DNA from 2 places in the Streptomyces sp. NPDC003035 genome. Region 1 is predicted to be linked to the other one. Evidence: riboswitches for the same ligand, from Rfam matches in the RefSeq annotation. Region 1 holds a riboswitch; the other holds the start of a gene.
What was found. A riboswitch is a leader RNA that binds a small molecule or an ion and turns the genes downstream of it on or off. The one in region 1 is predicted to bind thiamine pyrophosphate.
Positions count from the first base shown of each region.

Region 2: linked by a shared signal. The riboswitch ahead of ACFYV5_RS06670 (thiamine ABC transporter substrate-binding protein) and the one ahead of thiO (glycine oxidase ThiO) in region 1 are both predicted to bind thiamine pyrophosphate.

Region 1 covers NZ_JBIAPJ010000008.1:376,575-379,756, reverse strand. Annotated here, with positions in the region: gene ACFYV5_RS26480 (thiazole synthase) at 1-520, opposite strand, end outside; gene thiS (sulfur carrier protein ThiS) at 526-726, opposite strand; gene thiO (glycine oxidase ThiO) at 723-1,895, opposite strand; TPP riboswitch at 1,893-2,005, opposite strand; gene ACFYV5_RS26465 (hypothetical protein) at 2,060-2,401, shown strand; gene ACFYV5_RS26460 (NAD(P)/FAD-dependent oxidoreductase) at 2,430-3,182, shown strand, end outside.
Region 2 covers NZ_JBIAPJ010000002.1:99,453-102,634, forward strand. Annotated here, with positions in the region: gene ACFYV5_RS06665 (iron ABC transporter permease) at 1-922, opposite strand, end outside; gene ACFYV5_RS06670 (thiamine ABC transporter substrate-binding protein) at 961-2,028, opposite strand; TPP riboswitch at 2,116-2,226, opposite strand; gene rlmN (23S rRNA (adenine(2503)-C(2))-methyltransferase RlmN) at 2,256-3,182, opposite strand, start outside.

The DNA of each region.
Region 1 (3,182 bases):
CGATCAGCTGGAAGTTGTGCGGGTTGCGGATCCCGAGTCCGGAGCCGATCGGGGAGCCCAGCGGCATGATCGCCGCGCACCCCACGTCCTCCAGCTTCCGCGCCAGGACCGGATCGTCGTTGGTGTACGGCAGGACCGTGAAACCGTCGTCCACCAGCGTCTCCGCCGCGTCCAGCAGCTCCACTCCGTCCGGCAGCAGGGTCCGCTCGTCGGCGACGACCTCCAGCTTGATCCAGTCCGTGCCCAGCGCCTCCCGCGCGAGACGCGCCGTCAGCACGGCCTCGCCCGCCGTGAAGCAGCCCGCCGTGTTCGGCAGGACCCGGATGCCGAGCCGGTCCAGGACGGAGAGGACGGAGCCCTGCACCGTCGGGTCCAGGCGTCGCATCGCCACGGTCGTCAGTTCCGTACCGCTGGCGATCAGCGAGCGTTCGAGGACGTCCAGGCTGGGGGCCCCGCCCGTGCCCATGATCAGGCGCGAGGAGAACTCCGTACCGCCGAGGACGAACGTGTCGTCGGACATCGCGCTCAGCCCCCCTGCACCGCGGTGAGGACCTCGACCCGGTCGCCCTCGCCGAGGACGGTCGTGGACCACTGGCTGCGCGGCACGACGGTCTCGTTGACGGCCGCGGCCACGCCCGACGGCGCGGCGGAGAGGGTGGCGACGAGGGCGTCGAGGGTCGTGGGGGCGGCGAGGACGCGCGCCTCGCCGTTGACAGAGACGTTCATGCGGGCTGCTCCTGACGTACGTGAGCGGGGGAGAAGCGGCGGGGGGTGAAGGGGCGGGCCTCGTCCGGAAGCGCGCCGGTGGTGAGGAGCTCGGCCATCACCTCGCCGGTGACGGGGGTGAGCAGGACCCCGTTGCGGTAGTGGCCGGTGGCCAGGTGGAGCCCCGGCAGCGCGGTCGAGCCCAGCAGCGGCGCGTTGTCCGGGGAGGCGGGGCGCAGACCCGCCCGAGTCTCGGTGAGCGGCAGCTCGGTGATGCCCGGCACCAGCTCGTGGGCGTCGCGCAGCAGCTCGTACACCCCGCCCGCCGTGACGGTGGTGTCCCAGCCCAGCTCCTCGCTGGTCGCGCCGACCACCAGCTCGCCGTTCTCGCGCGGCACCAGATAGACGTGGCTGCCGCGCACGACGGCCCGCACGGTCCGGGACAGGAACGGCGCGTACGCCCGCGGCACGGTCAGCCGCAGCACCTGCCCCTTCACGGGGCGTACGGGCGGCAGCACGTCCTCCGGAACACCGGCGAGCCGGCCGCTGAGGCTGCCCGCGGCCAGCACCACCTGGTCCGCGGCCTCCGCGCGGCCGTCGGCGAGCACCACACCCGCCGCCCGGTCCCGTACCACCGTCAGCCGCTCCGCCAGGGCCCGGTGGAAGACCACCCCGGCCCGCTCGCAGGCGGTGACCAGCGCGGCCGCGAGCCGGCGCGGATCGACCTGGTGGTCGCCGTCGACCCGCAGTCCGCCGCGCACCCCCGGCGCCAGCATCGGCTCCAGACGGCGGCACTCGCGCCCGCTGAGCCACTCCGACTCCAGACCGCAGCGGGTCTGCAGGGCGTGCAGCTCGCGCAGGTGCGCCCGGTCGTCGGCGTCGAGCGCGACGGCGAGCGTGCCGCAGGCGCGGTAGCCCACGTCGTGTCCCGTGGCGTCCTGGAGCTCGGCGACGAAGTCCGGATAGCGGCGCGCGGAGGCGAGGTTGAGGGCGAGCAGGGTCTCCTCGCCGTAGTGGAGCTCGGTGACGGCGGCCAGCATCCCGGCCGCCACCCGGGCGGCCCCGCCGCCCGGCTCGGGGTCCACGACCGCGGTGCGCAGCCCGCGCTGCGCCGCCCGCCAGGCCGTGACCAGACCGATGATTCCGCCCCCGATGACGAGAACGTCAGATGTGCTGCATGTACGCGACATGGGCGTCCAGCCCCTCCCTTCGCCGGCATGACCCGGATCAGGTTCGTACGGTCGGAGGCCGGCCAGCCTCCCTCTCAGCCCGGTGCGTCCGGGCTCCCGCGAGTGCTCTACGTTGACGGTCAGACTAACCCCCGCCCCCGACGCCCAGTAAGGGAGCCTCCGCAGTGGCACGTTCTCTCGACGGACTGGTCCTCGCCCCCGTCGCCGACCAGGCCCCCGGTCAGGTGGGTACACGCACCCGGTTCACGTACCACGAGGAGGGCGGCCGGATCTGGGCCGAGTACGCCGGCGGAGACGTGGTCCGCGGGAATCTCGTCGGCACGCGCGCGGGGGACCGGCTCGACTTCCGGTACGTCCAGTTGAAGCAGGACGGATCCACCTCTTCGGGGCATTGCGTGTCGACCGTGGTGGAGCTTGCGGACGGGCGCGTTCGGCTGGAGGAGACCTGGGCATGGGAGTCCCAGGAGGGCTCCGGCACCAGTGTGGTCGAGCAGCTGCCTTCCTGACGGAATGTCAGATGCGTAAGGTGATCGGGTGAGCGAGCAGAAGCAGGCACAGCAGCGGGTCGTGATCGTGGGCGCCGGCATGGCAGGGGTACAGACCGCCGTCGCCCTGCGCGAACAGGGCTTCGGCGGACCGGTCACCCTCATCGGGGCCGAACCGCACCAGCCCTACGACCGGCCGCCCCTCTCCAAGGCGGTCCTCCTCGGCAAGGCCGAGGACTCCGCCTTCGACGTCGACTTCGAGGCGCTCTCCATCGAGCTGCGCCTCGGTCTCGACGTCACCGGGCTGCGCGCCGGGGACCACGAACTCGACACCGAGGCCGGACCCGTCCCGTACGACGTCCTGGTCCTCGCCACCGGAGCCGAGCCGGTCACCCTGCCCGGCACCGAGGGCGTGCCCGGAGTCCATCTGCTGCGCACCCTCGACGACGCCGCCCGCCTCAAGCCCGTCCTGGAGCTGCGCCACGACATCGTGGTGGTCGGCGCCGGCTGGATCGGCGCCGAGTTCGCCACCGCCGCGCGCGAGGCGGGGTGCGCCGTCACCGTCGTCGAGGCCGCCGACCGGCCGCTCGCGGGCGCGCTCCCCGTCGAGGTCACCGCCCCCATGGCGCAGTGGTACGAGGAGAGCGGCGCCGCACTCCTCACCCACGCGCGCGTGGCCGGCGTCGAACCCGGCACGGTCGTCCTCACCGACGGCCGGCGGCTGCCGGCCGACGCGGTCGTCGTCGGCATCGGCGCCCGGCCCGCCACCGGCTGGCTCGCCGGCTCCGGCATCGCCCTCGAC
Region 2 (3,182 bases), on a different contig from region 1:
CGTAGCCGTCGGGCGTGGCGAGGGACCGTTCGACGAGGACGCCGAGCGGCAGCACGATCAGCAGGGCGACGGACAGCAGGACGACGCCGAACAGCCCCCACTGGCCGGCGCCCCGGGGACGGCGCGCGGTCTGCTCGGGCACGACCAGCTTCAGCGCCGTCTCGCGCCGGCGCACGGTCCGGGCGTGCACGGCGAGGACGACGCCCACGGCGCCGAACTGCACCATGGTGAGGACGGCGGCCGTCGTCAGGTCGAAGCGGTCGACCGTCTGCCGGTAGATCTCCGTCTCCAGGGTGGAGTACGTGGAGCCGCCGAGGATCTGGACGACGGCGAAGGAGCTCGCGGTGAACAGGAAGACCATCAGCGCGGCCGCGGCGACGGAGGGGGCGAGCGCCGGCAGGGTCACGGTGCGCCAGGCGGTCCAGCGGGAGGCGCCGAGGACCCTGGCCGCCTCCTCCTGGCGGGGGTCGAGCTGCGCCCACAGGCCGCCGACGGTGCGGACGACGACGGCGTAGTTGAAGAAGACATGGGCGAGGAGGATCGCCCAGACGGTGGTGTCGAGGCGGACCCCCCACCACTCGTCGAGGAGCCCGCCCCGTCCGACGAGCGCCAGGAAGGCGGTGCCGACCATGACGGTCGGCATGACGAAGGGCACGGTGACGACGGCGCGCAGCAGCCCCTTGCCGGGGAAGTCGAGGCGCGCGAAGACGTACGCGCCGGGCAGCGCGATGAGCAGCGTCAGCCCGGTGGAGGCGAGTGCCTGCCAGAGCGTGAACCAGAGGACGTCGAGGATCTCCGGCCGGCTCAGCGTCTCGCCGAAGCGGCCGAACCGCCACGCGCCGTCGACGCGCAGCCCGCGCTCGACGATCGAGGCGACGGGCCAGGCGAAGAAGAGCGCGAAGAAGGCGACGGGCACGACCATCAGGCCGAGCCGCGCCGCGCTTCCCCTGCGGTCGGGAACTACTTCAGAACGAGCGACGACCACTGCTGGATCCACTGGTCGCGCTTCTCGGCGATCTTGGCGGGTGCCATGGTCTGCGGCTTGTCGACGACGACACCGTGCTTCGTGAAGAGCTCGGGCAGGGTGGCGTCCTCGACGACCGGGTTGACGAACATCTGCAGCGGCATGTCGTCCTGGAACTTCTTGGAGATCAGGAAGTCGATCAGCGCCTTGCCGCCCTCGGTGTTCTTCGCCCCGTTCAGCAGTCCGGCGAACTCGGTCTGCCGGAAGCAGGTGCCGGTGGAGACCCCGGTGGGGGCGTCCTTGGGCTGCGGCTCGGAGTAGAGGACCTCGACGGGCGGGCTGGAGGCGTACGAGACGACCAGCGGCCGGTCGCCCTTGGCCTTCTTGCCGCCGGCGGAGCCGGAGAACTCCTGGTTGTAGGCGAGCTCCCAGCTGTCGACGGTCTTCACGCCGTTGGCCTTGAGCTTCTTCCAGTAGTCCTGCCAGCCCTCGTCGCCGTACTGCGCGGCGGTGCCGAGCAGGAAGCCGAGGCCCGGGGAGGACCGCTCGGGGTTCTCGACGACGAGCAGGTTCTTGTACTGCGGCTTCGCCAGGTCGTCGAAGGTCTGCGGCGGCGCGAGCTTCTTGTCGGCGAAGAACTTCTTGTCGTAGTTGACGCAGATGTCACCGGAGTCGATCGGGGTGACCCGGTGCTCCTTGTCGAGCCGGAGCTCGGCGGGGATCCGGTCCAGGCCCTTCGCCTCGTACGGGACGAAGATCCCGTTGTCGAGGGCGCGGGAGAGCAGGGTGTTGTCGACGCCGAAGAACACGTCGCCCTGCGGGGAGCCCTTGGTCAGGATCTCCTTGTTGACGGCCTCGCCGGCGTCGCCGCTCTTGAGGACCTTGACCTGGAAGCCGGTCTGCTTCGTGAACTCCGCCAGGACCTCCTTGGAGGCGTTGAAGGAGTCGTGGCTGACGAGCGTGACGGTCTTGTCCGCGCCCGTCGTCGCGCCCTTGTCACCGGATCCGCCGCACGCGGCGAGGGTGGTGACGCCCAGCGCGGCGGCGATCGCCGCCGCGGCCATCTTCTTGGTGCTCACTGAAAATTCCTCCTGGGTATGACCAGGAAGAGACGCGGCCCTGCCCACCGGAAGGCGGGCAGGGCGCAACAGCTCGAGTTACGACCGAACTTCCTACCCAGAATGACCTGGGCGAGGTTCAGAGGGTCTGCGGTCCTACGGTGACCGCACTCTCAGCGCTGTGGCGCTCCCCTGTCGGAATATGGAGATGTGTTCGAGCACAGAGTACAAGGTCAGCGTTCGGACGCCGCCAGCTGTCCACAGGCACCGTCGATCTCCTGACCGCGGGTGTCACGGACGGTGACGGGGACGCCGTGGGAGGCGATCGCCTCGACGAACGCCTTCTCGTCCTCGGGACGGGAGGCGGTCCACTTCGAGCCCGGGGTCGGGTTCAGCGGGATCAGGTTGACGTGCACGCGCTTGCCCTTGAGCAGCCGCCCGAGGAGGTCGCCGCGCCAGGCCTGGTCGTTGATGTCCCGGATGAGGGCGTACTCGATGGAGATCCGGCGGCCGGACTTCTCGGCGTACTCCCAGGCCGCGTCGAGGACCTCGCGGACCTTCCAGCGCGTGTTGACGGGCACGAGGGTGTCGCGCAGCTCGTCGTCGGGCGCGTGCAGCGAGACGGCGAGCCGGCACTTGAAGCCCTCGTCGGCGAAGCGCAGCATCGCGGGCACGAGACCGACCGTGGAGACGGTGATCCCGCGCTGCGAGAGCCCGAGCCCGTCCGGCTCGGGGTCGGTCAGCCGGCGGATGGCTCCGACGACCCGCTTGTAGTTGGCCAGCGGCTCACCCATGCCCATGAAGACGATGTTGCTGAGCCGCGCGGGCCCTCCGGGCACCTCGCCGTCGCGCAGGGCGCGCATCCCGTCGACGATCTGGTGCACGATCTCGGCCGTCGACAGGTTCCGGTCGAGCCCGGCCTGTCCGGTGGCGCAGAACGGGCAGTTCATCCCGCATCCGGCCTGCGAGGAGATGCACATGGTGACCCGGTCCGGGTAACGCATGAGGACGGACTCGACGAGCGTGCCGTCGTGCAGCTTCCACAGGGTCTTACGGGTGGTGTCGTCGTCGCACGAGATGTGCCGGACCACGGACATCAGGTCGGGCAGCAGCTCGCCCTGCAGCTTCTCGCGGGAGGCGGCGGGGATGTCGGTCCACTC